Magnetospirillum sp. XM-1: one gene and its partner. The protein of the gene in region 1 interacts with the protein of each later gene in a pairwise test. Links are inferred from orthologs where the notes say so. Each region holds a gene or a part of one and is shown on either strand. Other genes may lie near its edges.

Evidence for each region.
Region 2: the proteins of XM1_RS13235 (region 1) and ybgC interact in binary tests that used the Escherichia coli proteins (3 or more experiments, as listed by UniProt). The link is inferred for Magnetospirillum sp. XM-1 from one-to-one orthologs.

The regions. Positions count from the first base shown.
Region 1 is NZ_LN997848.1:2,858,657-2,866,943, reverse strand. The notes cover bases 5,423-8,287. They hold XM1_RS13235 (acyl carrier protein), read right to left. Parts: upstream 7,040-8,287; coding sequence 6,806-7,039; downstream 5,423-6,805. Other genes in these bases: fabD (ACP S-malonyltransferase), read right to left, coding at 8,058-8,287; fabG (3-oxoacyl-[acyl-carrier-protein] reductase), read right to left, coding at 7,192-7,929; fabF (beta-ketoacyl-ACP synthase II), read right to left, coding at 5,471-6,724. Also shown: glycogen synthase GlgA, read right to left, coding at 1-1,460; glgC (glucose-1-phosphate adenylyltransferase), read left to right, coding at 1,635-2,924; XM1_RS13255 (hypothetical protein), read right to left, coding at 2,950-3,417; XM1_RS24705 (hypothetical protein), read right to left, coding at 3,473-4,171; endolytic transglycosylase MltG, read right to left, coding at 4,416-5,390. UniProt on the Escherichia coli protein: Carrier of the growing fatty acid chain in fatty acid biosynthesis.
Region 2 is NZ_LN997848.1:4,107,041-4,115,461, reverse strand. The notes cover bases 3,771-6,769. They hold ybgC (tol-pal system-associated acyl-CoA thioesterase), read left to right. Parts: upstream 3,771-5,058; coding sequence 5,059-5,481; downstream 5,482-6,769. Other genes in these bases: XM1_RS19010 (TonB C-terminal domain-containing protein), read left to right, coding at 6,686-6,769; tolR (protein TolR), read left to right, coding at 6,212-6,676; tolQ (protein TolQ), read left to right, coding at 5,487-6,212; ruvB (Holliday junction branch migration DNA helicase RuvB), read left to right, coding at 4,019-5,062; ruvA (Holliday junction branch migration protein RuvA), read left to right, coding at 3,771-4,022. Outside these bases: XM1_RS19065 (5-formyltetrahydrofolate cyclo-ligase), read left to right, coding at 1-132; XM1_RS19060 (TIGR00282 family metallophosphoesterase), read left to right, coding at 129-947; XM1_RS19055 (phospholipid-binding protein MlaC), read left to right, coding at 965-1,573; XM1_RS19050 (thioredoxin family protein), read left to right, coding at 1,654-2,022; XM1_RS19045 (YebC/PmpR family DNA-binding transcriptional regulator), read left to right, coding at 2,144-2,893; crossover junction endodeoxyribonuclease RuvC, read left to right, coding at 2,893-3,393; more of ruvA, read left to right, coding at 3,390-3,770; more of XM1_RS19010, read left to right, coding at 6,770-7,681; Tol-Pal system beta propeller repeat protein TolB, read left to right, coding at 7,678-8,421.

The DNA of each region.
Region 1 (8,287 bases):
TTGCCGTTGCCGGCGAACGACTTGTAGAGGTCACCGTACAGCGCCGCCGAACGCCCCCAAGAGAAGTCCTGGGCGACGCAGGCCTTGACGATCTTCGTCCACTGGTCCTTGCGGGTGTAAAGCCCCACGGCCCGCTCGACCGCCCACTGGAAGGCGCCGACATTGCAATGCTCGAACACGAAGCCGTTGGCCTTGCCGGTCATCAGGGTGTCGTAGCCGCTGTCCACCAGGGTGTCGGCCAGCCCGCCGGTGGCGTGGGCTATCGGCACGGTGCCGTAGCGGAAGGCGTAGAACTGGGTCAGGCCGCACGGCTCGAACCTGGATGGCATCAGCAGCATGTCGCCGCCGGCCATCATGCGATGCGCCAGGGGCTCGGAATAGCCGATGCGCGCCGCCACCTGGGTGGGATGGGCGGCGGCCGCGGCGCGGAAACCGTCCTCCAGGTGCCGGTCGCCGGTTCCCACCACCGCCACCTGGGCGCCCATCTTCAGGATGTTGGGCAGGGCCGCCAGGACCAGGTCCATGCCCTTGTGGTCGTTGAGGCGGCTGACGATCACCATCAGCGGCGCATCCGGGTCCTGGGCCAGGCCCAGTTCCGCCTGCAGCGCCGCCTTGTTGCGCGCCTTGCCGGCCGAATCGCCGGGGGCATAGGGATGGGCGAGATGGGAATCGGTGGCCGGATTCCACACCCCGTAATCGGCGCCGTTGAGGATACCGACAAGGTCCGTGGCGCGATGGGACAAAAGGCCGTCCATGCCGCAGCCGAAGGCCGGGGTCTGGATCTCCTTGGCATAGCGCGGGCTGACCGTGGTGATGCGGTCGGAATAGAACAGCCCAGCCTTGAGGTAGGACAGGGTGTCGTAATACTCGAACCCTTCCATGGCGTACATGTCGGGCGGGAAGCCCAGGCGCGCCACCATGTCCGGCGGGAACTGGCCCTGATAGGCGATGTTGTGGATGGTGAAGACCGTCGCCGGGCGCTGGGTCACGTTCCAGGCGTGGAGATAAGCCGCCGCCAGGCCGGTCTGCCAGTCGTTGGCGTGCAGCACCTGGGGCCGCCACTTGACCGGGCTGCCCTCGGTGCAAAGATGGGCGGCCGTCCACGACAGCAGGGCGAAGCGCAGCGCGTTGTCGGGCCAGTCGCGGCCCTGGGAATCCTGATAGGGACCGCCGACGCGCTCGAACAGGGCGGGACAGTCCACCAGCCAGACAGGAACACCGCTGTCGGGCAGCTTGCCGGATAGCAGCATCGCCTCGGCCCCCAGGCCGAAGGGGTCGCCCAGCGCGCCGGCCACCTTCTTGGCCCCGGCGGCGGCGATGGCGTCGGGATAACCGGGCAGCAGGATGCGGACATCCACGCCGGCTTGGGCCAGGGCGGCGGGCAGCGCCCCCGACACGTCGGCCAGCCCGCCGGTCTTGACCAGCGGAAACACTTCTGAGGAAGCGAACAGCACGCGCATCTCGGACCCCGTCTCGGAGGTTGAAGCACTCCTACCTTCAGCCTATCCCGGATTACCGCCGCCGTCGAGAGAGGCCGTGGCCCCACATGGCCGCGTCCCGCCCCCTGCGATTGTACCCATGCGGGGATTGTGGCACCGTCATAAGGCAACGAAAAAACGTCCAAGGGGTGATGAATGTACGATCCCACCGATCGGAGCGCCGCCATCGACATCGAGGTCAACGACCGCCTGCGCAAGACCCTGGCGCTGATCCTGGCGGGCGGGCGCGGCTCGCGCCTGATGGACCTCACCGACTGGCACGCCAAGCCGGCCATTCCCTTCGCCGGCAAGTTCCGCATCGTCGACTTCACGCTCTCCAACTGCATCAATTCCGGCATCCGCCGCATCGGCGTGCTGACCCAGTACAAGGCCCATTCCCTGCTGCAGCACATCCAGCGCGGTTGGGGTTTCCTCAGGGGCGAGTTCAACGAGTTCATCGAGCTGCTGCCCGCCCAGCAGCGCACCCAGGGCGAGAACTGGTACAAGGGCACCGCCGACGCGGTGTTCCAGAACCTGGACATCGTCCGGGCGCATAGGCCCGAGCATGTGCTGATCCTGGCCGGCGACCATGTCTACAAGATGCATTACGGCCGCATGCTGGCCCACCACCTGGCGGCCGGGGCCGACGTCACCGTCGCCTGCATCGAGGTGCCGCTGGAGGCCGCCAAGGGCTTCGGCGTCATGGCGGTGGACGACGACGACCGCATCATCCGCTTCGACGAGAAGCCCGCCAACCCGCAGCCCATGCCCGGACATCCCGACAAGGCCATGGCCAGCATGGGCATCTACATCTTCAACGCCCAGCTGCTGTTCGACATGCTGCAGAAGGACTCCACAGCCGCAGGGACCAGCCACGATTTCGGCAAGGACCTGATCCCCGCCCTGGTCGGCACCCACCGGGTGATCGCCCACCACTTCCAGGATTCCTGCGTCATGCACGAAGGGGCGCGGGAGCATTACTGGCGCGACGTCGGCACCATCGACGCCTATTGGGAGGCCAATATCGACCTCACCACGGTGACGCCGGCGCTGAACCTCTATGACGAGAGCTGGCCCATCTGGACCGACCAGCCGCAATCGCCGCCCGCCAAGTTCGTGTTCGATTCCGATCACAGGCGCGGCATGGCGGTGGATTCCCTGGTGGCGGGAGGCTGCATCGTCTCGGGCGCCGTGGTGCGGCGCTCCATGCTGTTCTCCAACGTCCGGGTCAATTCCTATTGCGTGGTCGAGGACGCCGTCATCCTGCCCAACGTCGACATCGGCCGCCATGCGCGCCTGAAACGCTGCATCGTCGACCAGGGCGTGGTGGTGCCGCCGGGTCTGGTGGTGGGCGAGGACGCCGCCCTGGACGCCGCCCGCTTCCACCGCACGGAAAAGGGCATCACCCTGGTGACGGCGGAGAAGCTGAAATTGCTGGGAGCATAGGAGAGGGCCCGCGTGAGCGGCAAGGCTACCAGTTGTAATGATACCCCTGATGACACTCGACGCCATCGACCACCCAACCGCGCGCCTCTTTACTCATCCGGTATCGGGCTATCCAGGGGCCGGAGCGTTCCCAGGCGGCAACGATGATGACTGAGTTACCCGTGCTGCGTTCAGTACGATACCAGTAACCATAGGGTGCGTCGTCCTGGGCGCAGTTCAGCGGGCTCGATTCCAGCCCGCACATATCGCCCTCGACATATTCGCCACCACAATTCTGGACGACCAGTTCACGCTCATAGGCCGCGACGGCATCGAGATACGCCGAACTGAAGTAGCGACCGAACATTTTCTCGTAAGTCCGCCGAGCCCCTTTGTAATCGGTGAGGAAGTCAAAGAGGTGCACATTTCCAGGCCGTTCCGAGGCTTGAACCTTCAAAATGACGTTCAATGCGCGCTCGGGCGCTGATGCCGCACGGTGAAGTTGCCCTGCCATCGACTCCCCATCCGCCCCAAACGTCGGAATGGGGGAGACGAGAGCGACGACAAGGCTAAGGGCTGCGACGATAGACCTGATGGGCCGGTTTGTGCGTGCGGTATCCATCGCCACCCCACATATCCCTTTGCTTGTAGTCCGATATCCAAGTCTTGCCGTCATACATTGCCGTATGGCCTTCAATGCTCCCGCCTGGATAGGGCTGGATAACGACGACATCGCCTTTTCGAGGTTTATACGCCTCTTCGGCAACCGGTTCAAATCCGGCCTTCTCCAGGGCTGGTCCCATATCCTTGGCATCACGGACGCCAACACCCACCTGGAGGCCGCCACTGCTAAGGGCCGCCTTGACGTAATTGGCACAACGCCCTTTTGATTTGGCCTCGGCGCGCGCTCTCAACGTCTCTGCCGACTTGTCCGCATCGAACGGTGCCTTGGCTCCGCTGCCGCCGGTCCGCTCGTGGGCCGCCACCTCGACCACGTGGCCGTTGACGGTGCGGGTATAGCTGCGGATACGGATGCTCCCGCTGGCCACCTTGGTTCCGTCCGAGGCGTAGATATTGCCGTCTGCGCCCTGGCGGCGCTCCATCTGGTCGGTGTGGTCACCGCGCAGGGTCTGGTCGGGATAGAGGGTGGCGAAGCCCTGGGACACCATATCGCGCCATGACTGGGAATCCGGGTGGCGGGAGTTGGTGTAGCGGGGATCGGTCATGGCCTTCTTCAGATTGGCCTCGGTCAGCGGAAAAGGATACATGGCAGGCTCCGGGCAAAAGAAAACGCCCGGAGCCAATGCCTGGCTCCGGGCGTATTTCGGGTGTTGGTGGACTATTCCTACCACAAACCCGACAACGGAAAAAGGAATTTATTCTTCTAACGGTTCCCAAAGGGCCGCGCCCTTTGGCGGGTGCGGGCGGAGCCCGCGTGAGCGGCGAAGCCGAATGGTGCGGCCCCTCACCCCACCCCTCTCCCGGAGGGAGAGGGAGTCTAAGGACCGCCCCCTACTTCCCCGCCTTCTCCAACTGCCGCCACTTCGCCACGTTTGAATTGTGCTCGTCCAGCGTCCGGGCGAAGGCGTGGCCGCCGGTGCCGTCGGCGACGAAGTACAGCGCGTCGGTCTTGGCCGGGTGGAGCACGGCTTCCAGCGAGGCGCGGCCGGGATTGGCGATGGGGGTCTTTGGCAATCCGTCGATGGTGTAGGTGTTCCAGGGGTGATTGGTCTGGAGCTCGGCCCGGGTGAGCGGATGGTCGAGCTCACCCAGTCCGTCGGACACGCCATAGATCACCGTGGGGTCGGATTGCAGCCGCATACCCTTGGCGAGGCGGTTGTAGAACACGGCGGCGACCTTGGCGCGTTCGGAATCCACGGCCGTCTCGCGCTCGACCATGGAGGCGAGGATCAGGGCGTCGTCCTTGGATTTAAGCGGCAGGCCGGGGGCGCGGGCCACCCACAGCACGTCCAGGGTCTGGGCCATGGCCTTTTCCATGCGGGCGACGACGTCGTCGCGGGCTTCGTCTCTGACCATGTGCCAGGTCTCGGGCAGCAGGCGGCCTTCGGCCGGCTTGCGGGTGACGGAGCCGGACAGGAAGTCGGCCTCCTTCACCAGATCGAGGACCTGGCGCACGGTCAGCCCCTCGGCCACCGTCAGCTTGTGGATCACCACCTTGCCCTCGGCGATGATGCGCATGGCCTCTTCCGGCGACACATGGGCGGGAAAGGCGTATTCGCCGGCCTTCAGCGTGGCACGGCGCAGCTTGACGCCGGCGGCGAAGACATAGCGGGACGAGACCACGCCGGCACCTTCCAGCGACTGGGCGATCAGCTCGGTGCCCGACCCCTTGGGAATGATCACGGTAACCGGCCTGGGCGACGGCCCCGGCCCGGTGAAGCGGCGGTGGCCTTCCCAGGCGATCCAGGCGGCCGCCAGGACGAGCACAGCCATCAGGGCGGCGGCGATCTTCATCCAGGGTTTCATTTCCGCGCATTCCTCCGGACAGGACAAAGGCCCCCGATTGCGCGGGGGCCTTGCCTTGAAAAACGGCTCTGCGTCGCCGGTTACAGGCCGCGCAGCACCAGCGAGGCGTTGGTGCCGCCGAACCCGAACGAGTTGGACAGCGCCACCTTGATCTTACGCTCCTTGGCCTTCAACGGCACCAGGTCGAGGTCGCAGCCCTCGTCCGGATTGTGCAGGTTGAGGGTGGGCGGCGCGACCTGATCGCGGATGGCCAGCAGCGAGTAGATGGCTTCCACCGCGCCCGCCGCGCCCAGCAGGTGGCCGATGGCCGACTTGGTGGACGACATGGAGAGCTTGTAGGCGTGGCTGCCGAACACCTGCTTGACCGCGCCCAGCTCGATGGTGTCGCCCATGGTGGCGGTACCGTGGGCGTTGACGTAGTCGATGTCCTCGACATTGACGCCGGCCCGCTTGATGGCGGCCTTCATGGCGCGCACGGCGCCGTTGCCGTCTTCGGCGGGAGCGGTGATGTGATGGGCGTCGCCGGACATGCCGTAGCCGATCACCTCGCCATAGATCTTGGCGCCGCGCTTCTTGGCGTGCTCGAGTTCCTCCAGCACCACGACGCCGGCGCCCTCGCCCATGACGAAGCCGTCACGGTCGCGGTCCCAGGGGCGCGAGGCCTCGGTCGGGCGGTCGTTGTAGCTGGTGCACAGCGCCTTGGCGGCGGCGAAACCCGCGATGCCCAGGCGGTGAATGGCGGCCTCGGCGCCGCCGGCCACCATGACGTCGGCATCATCGAACTGGATGATGCGGGCGGCGTCGCCGATGGCGTGCGCGCCGGTGGCGCAGGCGGTGACCACGGCGTGGTTCGGTCCCTTGAAGCCGTACTTGATCGACAGATGGCCAGAGACCAGGTTGATCAGCGCGGCGGGGATGAAAAAGGGGCTGATGCGGCGCGGACCGGATTTCTCCAGGGTCAGGGCGCCGTCGGCGATGTTGGGCAGACCGCCGATGCCCGAACCGATCATCACGCCGGTACGTTCCAGCGATTCCGCGTCGGAAGGCTTCCAGCCGGAATCCTCGACGGCCTCGGCGGCGGCGGCCAGGCCATAGACGATGAAATCGTCCATGCGGCGCCGGTCCTTGGCGGGAACGACGGCATCGAGATCAAGCTCGCCCGGATTGGTACCGCGCGGAATGACACCGGCGATCTGGGCGGCGAGATCGGAAACATCGAAGGCATCGATGCGGCGGATGCCGGACTGGGCGGCGATCAGACGCTCCCAGTTGACCTTGACACCATTGCCGAGCGGAGTGGTCAGGCCGAGGCCGGTGACGACAACACGTCTCATGGAACCCTGGCTTTCGGAAAGTGTATGGGACAGATGACTGGACGCCGGACCGCGCCATGCGGCCCGGCGTCCTTATATCACTTAGGAATTCGCCGTGATGAAATCGATGGCGTCCTTCACCGTGAGAATCTTCTCGGCGGCGTCATCGGGGATCTCGACGGAGAATTCTTCTTCGAAGGCCATCACCAGCTCGACGGTGTCGAGGCTGTCGGCGCCCAGGTCATCGATGAAGGAGGCGTTCTCGGTCACCTTGGCCTCTTCGACGCCCAGATGCTCGACGACGATCTTCTTAACCCGTTCAGCCACGTCACTCATTTGCGAATCCTCGAAAAGTCTCGTCTATGGGAAAACTGTTTAACGCGCCTCGGCGCTCAGGCCCCGACAGGCGGAAAGTGCCCGTCTGTACCATACTTTTTTTGCCATTGCCAGCATCGGCGGCCCTAATTCCGACACCTTTGTCGGAATGCCTAGATCATCGCCATGCCGCCGTTGACGTGCAGGGTCTGGCCCGTCACGTAGGCGGCCTCGGCGGAAGCCAGATAGACCACGGCCGCCGCGATCTCTTCCGAGGTGCCCATGCGTCCGGCGGGAATGCCGGCGTTAAGCTTGGCCTTCTGCTCGTCCGACAGCACGTCGGTCATGGCGGAGGAGATGAAGCCCGGCGCCACGCAGTTCACGGTGATGTTGCGGCTGGCCACTTCCTGGGCCAGCGCCTTGCTCATGCCGATCATGCCGGCCTTGGAGGCGGCGTAGTTGACCTGCCCCGGATTGCCGGTGACGCCGACGATGGAGGTGATGTTGACGATGCGGCCCCAGCGGCGCTTCATCTGGCCCTTGACGGCGGCGCGGCTCAGGCGGAAGGCGGCGGTGAGATTGACGTCGATCACCGTCTGCCAGTCCTCGTCCTTCATGCGCAGCACCAGGCCGTCCTTGGTCAGGCCGGCGTTGTTGACCAGGATGTCGATGGAGCCCATGGCCGCCTCGGCGTCCTTGGCCAGCTGCTCGACGGCCGCCGCGTCCGACAGGTTGGCGGGCAGGACGTGGACGCGCTCGCCCAGTTCGGCGGCCAGGGCGTCGAGCGCCTCGCGCCTTGTGCCGTGCAGGCCGACGACGGCGCCACGGGCATGCAGGGCACGAGCGATGGCGCCGCCGATGCCGCCCGAGGCGCCGGTCACCAGGGCGGTCTTGCCGCTAAGATCGAACATCAAGCTCTCTCCCTATTTCGACGACCCAACGTCTTCGTTGGGTCGGAGTTGCGGGCAAGGCCCGGCACGCCTTATGGCGCGGGAGCCAAGCGCGCGGAGGCGCGCGCCCGGCGATTGAGGGACAATGATCAAAGGCTCTTCAGGAAGGCTTCGATGTCGGCGGGCGTGCCCACCGAGGAGCCGGACAGTTCCTTGTCGATGCGCTTGGCCAGGCCGCCCAGCACCTTGCCGGAGCCCAGCTCCACCAGCGAGGTCACGCCCTCGGCCTTCATGAACAGCACGCTTTCGCGCCAGCGCACCGTGCCGGTCACCTGGCGGACCAGCAGGTCGCGGATGGCGGCCGGGTCGGTGACCTTCG
Region 2 (8,421 bases), 1.3 Mb from region 1 along the record:
GGCGGGGCGCTTGTCGCCGTCGGCCTGGCCTTCGCCGCCCAGGAGGTGGAAACCGTTCCCACCGATTCCTGGGACATCCCATTGGATCTGATAGCCACGGAGCAGGGCGTGATCGTGACGGCGGGCAAATGAGACTTCTGTACATGGGCGACGTGGTCGGGCGCTCGGGGCGAGACGCCATCGCCGGGCGCATGGCCGAGATCAAGAGCCGCCTGTCTCCGGATTTCATCGTCGTGAACGGCGAGAACGCCGCCCACGGCTTCGGCATCACGCCCAAGATCTGCGAGGATTTCTTCGCCATGGGGGTGAACGTGGTGACGCTGGGCAACCACACCTGGGACCAGCGCGAGATCATTCCCTATCTGGACGGCGAATCGCGTGTGCTGCGCCCGCTGAACTACCCCGCCGGCACGCCGGGGCACGGGGTCGGCACCTATGCCGGCCCGCGCGGGCGCAAGGTGATGGTGGTCCAGGTCATGGGCCGGCTGTTCATGGACGCGCTGGACGATCCCTTCGCCGCGCTGGAATCGGTGCTGGCCAAGGCCCGCATGGGAGCCGGCGGCGTCGACGCCATCATCGTCGACGTCCATGCCGAGGCCTCCAGCGAGAAGATGGCGCTGGGCCACCTGTCGGACGGCCGCGCCAGCCTGGTGGTGGGCAGCCATTCCCACGTTCCCACCGCCGATTGTCAGGTTCTGGTCAAGGGAACCGCCTATCAAACCGACGCCGGCATGTGCGGCGACTACGATTCGGTGATCGGCATGAAGAAGGAAGCCGCCATCTTCAAGTTCGTGCGCAAGATTCCCGGCGAGCGCCTGTCGCCCGCCGAGGGGCCGGGAACCCTGTGCGGCGTGATGGTGGAGACCGACGACCGCACCGGGCTGGCGCTGCGCGCCGCGCCGCTGCGCCTGGGTGGGCGGCTGGCCGAGTGCTGGCCCGATTGGTGATGCTGAGGGGGAAGAGGATGATGAAGGCCGTTTTTTCCGTTCTGCTGGCGGTTCTGCTGCTGGCCGTCCAGCCGGCGCGGGCCGCCGGCGGCCCCGAGGCCGAGGCGCTGGTCAAGCAGGCCGTCGCCGATGCGGCGGCCACCTTTGTCGGCGGCCCCTTCAGCCGCGAGGTCAGTCGCGAAAAGGTCAGCGCCCTGGTGACGAAATACGGCGACATCGCTTTCGAATCCGAACTGATCCTGGGCCGTTACTGGCGCAAGGCGACCGAGGCGCAGAAGGATACGTTCACCAATCTGCTGATCCCCTTCTTCGTCGCCACCTATGCCGAACTGATCGACAATTCCTCGGGTTCGACCCAGGTGGAGGTGCTGGGCAGCGAGGAGCGCCAGGACGGCGTGCTGGTCAAGGCCCGCATGATCCTGTCGCCCGAGGACAGCGTGGTTCTGTCCTTCGTCATCGTCCGCAGTCCGGCGGGACGGCTGGTGATCACCGACGTGATCGCCGAGGGGGCCGGATTGCTCACCACCATCCGGTCCGACTTCACCTCGGTGGTGCGCAATGCCGGCGGCAATCTCGACGTGCTGTTCGACGCCATGCGCAAGAAGATCGACCTCGCGGCGAAGTGAATTTAATTTTCCGCCGGGCTAACCTTTCGGGGGCCGGGGGCGAATATCTGGGGGAACCGTCCTTTCCGAAAGGAAGTGCCATGCCCCGCCTTGCCCTGCTGTTCGTCCTGATCCTGCTCGCCCCCGCCGTCCAGGCCGCCCAGATGTGGGACAAGATGGCCTTCGACGCGGCCCAGGCCGCCGGCTCGCCCATCCTGGTCCACGTCACCGCGCCCTGGTGCCCCACCTGCAAGGCGCAGAAGCCCACGGTGGACAAGCTGGAATCCTCCAACCCGGCGCTGAAGGTGTTCGCGGTGGATTTCGACAGCCAGAAGGACGCCCTGGCCTATCTCGGCGTGAAGAGCCAGAGCACCCTGATTTCCTACCGCGGCAAGATGGAAATAGGGCGCTCGACGGCGGTCACCGATCCGGCCGCCATCACCGAACTGGTGGTCCGCGCCAGCCATTGAACATATTTGTCTCGAAGCGTCGGGCATCACGCCATTCCGGCGGCGTGATGCCTGTTGCTTTGCCACAACATGTGGTATAGGCACCGGTCAATCTTCCTTCCATCGGAATTGGTAGCGGAATATGGCCGGGCATTCACAGTTCAAGAACATCATGCACCGCAAGGGCGCGCAGGACGCCAAGCGGGCCAAGGTCTTCACCAAGCTGATCCGCGAGTTGACGGTTTCGGCCAAGACCGGCATGCCGGACCCGGCCATGAATCCGCGCCTGCGGGCCGCCATCATGGCGGCGCGGGCCGCCAACATGCCCAAGGACACCATGGAGCGCGCCATCAAGCGCGGCGCCGGCGGCGACGACGGCACCAATTACGAGGAAGTGCGCTATGAAGGCTATGGCCCCGGCTCGGTGGCCATCATCGTCGAGGGACTGACCGACAACCGCAACCGCACCGCAACCGAGGTGCGCACCGCCTTCAACAAGAACGGCGGCGCGCTGGGCGAGACCAATTCGGTGTCGTTCATGTTCGACCGGGTCGGCGCCATCCGCTATCCGGCGTCGGCCGCCGGCGCCGAGGCCATGTTCGAAGGCGCGCTGGACGCCGGTGCCGACAACGTGGAATCCGACGAGGACGGCCACGAGATCACCTGCGCCCCCGACGATCTGGGCACGGTGCGCGACGCGCTGGAGGCCAAGTTCGGCACGCCGGAATACGCCCGCCTGGACTGGAAGCCGCAGACCACCGTGCCGGTCGCCGACGAGGAAACCGCCCGTACGCTCTTGAAGCTTCTGGACATCCTGGAAGACAACGACGACGTCCAGCGCGTCCAGGCCAATTTCGAGATTCCCGACGAGATCATGGAAAAGCTTGGCTGATGAGAATCCTGGGGCTTGATCCTGGGTTGCGCAATACCGGCTGGGGCATCGTCGATGCGGTCGATAACCGTCTGCGCCATGTGGCGGACGGGGTGATCCGTCCCGATGCCTCCGCCGATCTGGCCGAGCGCCTGGTTCAGCTCCATGACGGCATCATGGCGGTGATCGCCGAATTCGGTCCCGACGAGGCGGCGGTCGAGGAAACCTTCGTCAACATGAACCCGGCCAGCACGCTTAAATTGGGCCAGGCCAGGGGTGTAGTGCTGCTGGTGCCCGCCAAGGCCGGCTTGCCGGTGGGCGAATACGCCGCCACCCTGGTCAAGCAATCGGTGGTGGGGACGGGCCGCGCCGCCAAGGAGCAGGTGGGCATGATGGTGAAGACCCTGCTGCCCGGCTGCCTCGCCGCCACGCCCGATGCCGCCGACGCCTTGGCGGTGGCCATCTGCCACGCCCATCATCGCGGCACGCAGCAGAAACTGGCAAAGGCGGGCGCGCGATGATCGCCAAGCTGAAGGGCCTGATCGATTCGCTGGGTGACGACTGGGCGGTGGTGGATTGCAACGGCGTCGGCTATCTGGTCGCCTGTTCGGCCAAGACCCTGGCGCGGCTGGAGGTGGGCACCGCCGCCGCCCTGTTCGTCGAGACCCAGGTGCGTGAAGACGCCATCTCGCTGTTCGGCTTCCTCGAGACCGGCGAGCGCGACTGGTTCCGCCTGCTGACCACGGTGCAGGGCGTGGGGGCCAAGGTGGCGCTGGCCATCCTGTCGGTGGCCTCGCCCGAGCAGTTGCTGCAGATCATCGCGGCGCAGGACAAGGCCGGACTGACCCGGGCCAACGGCGTGGGGCCGAAGCTGGCGGTGCGTATCCTCACCGAGCTGAAGGACAAGGCGGGCAAGATCGCGCTGGGCGGCTTCCATGCCGCCGCCGGCGCCGTGGCCTCGGCCGCGCCGCTGCCTGCCGCCTCGGGCCGCCTGGAGGACGCCGTCTCCGCCCTGGTCAACCTGGGCTACAAGCGCCTGGAAGCCTTCCAGGCGGTGGGGGAAACCGCCCGCGAGCTGGGTGATGACGCCGATTCGTCGGCCCTGATCCGCGCCGCGCTGAAGCGCCTGGGCAAGGGGCTGCTGGCATGACGCCGCGCATGGTCTCGCCCGAGCAGAACCTCGCCGATGCCGAGACCTCGCTCCGGCCGCTGTCGCTCGACGATTTTGTCGGCCAGCGGCAGGTGTGCGAGAACCTGAAGGTGTTCATCCATGCCGCCCGCGGCCGTGGCGACGCGCTCGACCACGTGCTGTTCCACGGCCCGCCCGGCCTGGGCAAGACCACGCTGGCCCAGATCGTGGCGCGTGAACTGGGGGTGGGCTTTCGCGCCACCTCCGGTCCGGTGATCCAGCGGGCTGGCGACCTGGCGGCGCTGCTGACCAATCTGGAACCCAACGACGTCCTGTTCATCGACGAGATCCATCGCCTTAATCCTGCCATAGAGGAGGTTCTCTATCCTGCGATGGAGGACTTTCAGTTGGATCTGATCATCGGTGAAGGGCCGGCGGCCCGCTCTGTCCGCATCGATCTGCCCCGCTTCACCCTGGTGGGGGCGACCACCCGCTCGGGCCTGTTGACCACGCCGCTGCGCGAGCGTTTCGGCATTCCGTGCCGCATGAATTTCTACGAGCCGGCTGAACTGGAATCCATCGTGTCGCGCGGCGCCCGCGTGCTGGGCTTCGATTTGACCGCCGACGGCTCGGCCGAGGTGGCGCGCCGGTCCAGGGGCACGCCCCGCGTGGCGGGACGGCTGTTGCGCCGGGTGCGCGATTTCGCCGCCGTGGCCGGCAAGTCGCCGGTGGACGCCGCCATCGCCGACGCGGCGCTGAACCGTCTGGAAGTGGACCGCATCGGCCTGGACGCCATGGACCGCCGCTATCTCCGCTGCATCGCCGAGAATTACGGCGGCGGGCCGGTGGGTGTGGAAACCCTGGCCGCGGCGCTCTCGGAAAGCCGCGATACCCTGGAAGAGGTGGTCGAACCCTATCTGCTGCAGCAGGGCATGATCCAGCGCACGCCCAGGGGCCGCATGCTGTCGGCTTCGGGCTTCAAGCATATCGGCATCAATCCGCCCAAGGACCTCTTGGTGCAGCTGGATCTTCTGACCCGCATGGATGAGGAGGGGGAATGAGCGTTCATAGTTTCCCCATCCGCGTCTATTACGAGGACACCGATGCCGGCGGCATCGTCTACCACTCCAACTACCTGAATTTCGCCGAGCGGGCGCGCACCGAGCTGGTGCGCGAACTGGGCGTCAGCCAGCGGAAAATGCTGGAAGACGGTGAGGGAACCGCCTTCGCGGTGCGCTCGGCCAACATGGATTTCCGACGTCCGGCCAAGCTGGACGACCTGCTTTCGGTTCAAACCGAGGTGACTTCCATCGGCGGCGCCAGTATTGAACTGGAGCAGCGGATCATCCGCGCCGAAGACGGAACTGAATTGGTGCGCATCGGGGTGCGCCTGGGCTATATCACCCTGTCCGGCAAACCGGCCCGCATTCCGGCGCCGGTCAGGGAATTGTTCGCGAAGCGGATCAGCGAAAGGCGGTAGGTATCATGGATCCTTCTCAGGCAGTAGGGGCGGCCGGAGCGGCGGCGCAGATGGACTTGTCCATGTGGGCGCTGTTCATGCGCGCCGACATCATCGTCAAGTTCGTCATGATCGCCCTGCTTCTGGCCTCGTTCTGGTGCTGGGCCATCATCTTTGACAAGCTGATGAAGGTGCGCCAGCTCAGCACCCGGGCCGACCAGTTCGAGGAAGCCTTCTGGTCGGGCGGCTCGCTGGAGGAGCTGTACGACCGCATCGGCGCCCGGCCGCTGGATCCCATGTCGTCCATCTTCGTGGCCGCCATGCGCGAATGGCGGCGTTCGGCGGCCAAGGGCCTGGCCGACCGCGATTCGACCAGGGCCAGCCTGCCCCAGCGCATCGACCGGGTGATGAGCGTCACCTTGGGCCGCGAGATGGAGCTGCTGGAGCGCCGTCTGGGCTTCCTGGCCTCGGTGGGCTCGACGGCGCCGTTCATCGGCCTGTTCGGCACGGTGTGGGGCATCATGAACTCGTTCCAGTCCATCGCCGCGACCAAGAACACCTCGCTGGCCGTGGTGGCGCCCGGCATCGCCGAGGCGCTGTTCGCCACCGCTCTCGGCCTGGTGGCCGCCATTCCGGCGGTGATCGCCTACAACAAGATCTCCACCGATCTCGACCGCTATTCCAAGCGCCTGGAGAATTTCGCCGGTGAATTCGGCGCCATCCTGTCGCGCCAGCTCGAGGAGAAGGCCTGATGGGAGCCTCGCTGGGAAGCCGCAAGGGGCACTCCCGCAAGTTCCGGCCGGTGGCCGAGATCAACGTCACCCCCATGGTCGACGTCATGCTGGTGCTGCTGGTGATCTTCATGGTCACCGCGCCCCTGCTCACCGCGGGCGTGCAGGTGGACCTGCCCAAGACCTCGTCGGCCCCCTTGAAGGGCGACGACCAGCCTTTGTCGGTGTCCATCGACGCCCACGGCAAGATTTGGATTCAGGAAACCGAGGTGCAGATCGACGAACTGGCGCCCCGTCTCCAGGCCATCACCGCCCAGAAGCCCGAGACCCGCATCTTCGTGCGCGGCGACAAGGGCATCGATTACGGCCGGGTGATGGAGGTGATGGGCACGCTGGGCGCCGCCGGCTTCGCCAAGGTCGCCCTGGTCACCGAGGTCAAGGGCTCGTCGGAACCGGCCAAGCCGGCCAAGAAGGGAGGTCGCTAGGCTCCCGTCATGGAAATGCGGCGCGAAAGCTACGTCTTCTCCGGTCTTCTGCATCTGGCGCTGTTCCTGCTGGCGGTGTTCGGCCTGCCGCAGTTCTGGCGCGAGCTGCCCGTGGAGGAAGCGCCGCTGGTCGTCGACATCGTTCCCATCGGCGCCAAGACCAACCCGCCGCCGCTCCAGGACAACAAGCCCCAGCCCGAGCCCCAGAAGGCCGAGCCCGAGCCGCCCAAGCCGGAACCGCCGAAGCCCGAGCCGCCCAAGCCGGAACCGCCGAAGCCCGAGCCGCCCAAGCCGGAACCGCCGAAGCCCGAGCCGCCCAAGCCCGAACCGCCCAAGCCGCCGCCGCCGCCTACCCCGGCGCCGCCGCCGCCGCCCACGCCCGCGCCTCCTCCGCCCAAGCCGGAGCCGGCCCCCATGCCTAAGCCCGAGCCCAAGCCCGAGCATAAGCCGGAGCCGCCTCCGCCGCCTCCGCCGCCGCCCAAGCCCGAGCCGCCCAAGAAGACCAAGGACGTCAAGGACGAGCTGGATTCGCTGCTGAAGTCGGTGGACAAGAAGAAGCCGACGCCCCAGGACGAACTGGACAAGCTCCTGAAGTCCACCGAGAAGCTCAAGCCCTCGGTGCCGGAGAACAAGACCGCCACCCAGACCGCGCCGCAATCGGTCAGGGGCTCGGCGTCGCACAATCCCAACGAGCCGGTCTCCATGACCGAGCGCGACCGTATCCGCGCCCATATCGAGCGGTTCTGGAACGTGCCGGCCGGCGCCAAGGACGCCGACAAGCTGGTGGTGATGATCCAGGTCTCGGTGCTGCCCGACGGCACCGTCACCGCCGCCGAGATCAAGGCGGACCCGATGATGATGCTCAATCCCTATTACCAGGCCGCCGCCGACAGCGCGCGCCGCGCCGTGCGCGCCGCCAGCCCGCTGCCCATTCCGGTGGACAAGTACGAGCAGTTCAAGGATTTCACGTTGGCCTTCAACCCCAAGTTCGCGGCAGGAAGATGATCCCCATGTCACGCATTCGCTCGCTCGCGGCGCTGGCCGCCTTCGTCGTCCTCGGGGTCCTGGCGGCTCTGCCCGCCAGCGCCGAGGTGCGGATCGACATCACCCGCGGCCAGATGAAGCCGCTGCCCATCGCCATTCCCGACTTCGCCGGCGGCCAGCCCCAGGACGGGCGCATCGGCGCCGACATCGCCCGGGTGGTCTCGGCCGATCTGGAGCGTTCGGGGCTGTTCAAGCCCATCGACCCCAAGGCCTTCATCCAGACCGTGGCCTCCCTGCAGGCCGGTCCGCGCTTTCCCGACTGGAAGGCCATCAACGCGGAAGCCCTGGTCAGCGGCAAGGTGGAAAGCGGCCCCGACGGACGCATCCGGGTGGAATTCCGCCTGTGGGACGTGTTCAACGAAGCCTACATGACCGGCTGGACGCTGTCGGCTTCGCCCCAGGATTGGCGGCGGCTGTCGCACAAGGTGGCCGACGCCATCTACAAGCGGGTGACCGGCGAGGACGGGTATTTCGACACCCAGATCGTCTACATCGCGGAATCCGGTCCCAAGAACGACCGCAAGAAGCGCCTGTCCATCATGGATCAGGACGGCGAGAACCACCGCTTCCTCACCGACGGGTCGGAACTGGTGCTGACACCCCGCTTCTCGCCCAGCGCCCGCGAGATCACGTACCTCTCGTATTTCAAGGGCGTGCCCCGGGTCTACATCTTCAACCTGGATACCGGCCGGCGTGAATCG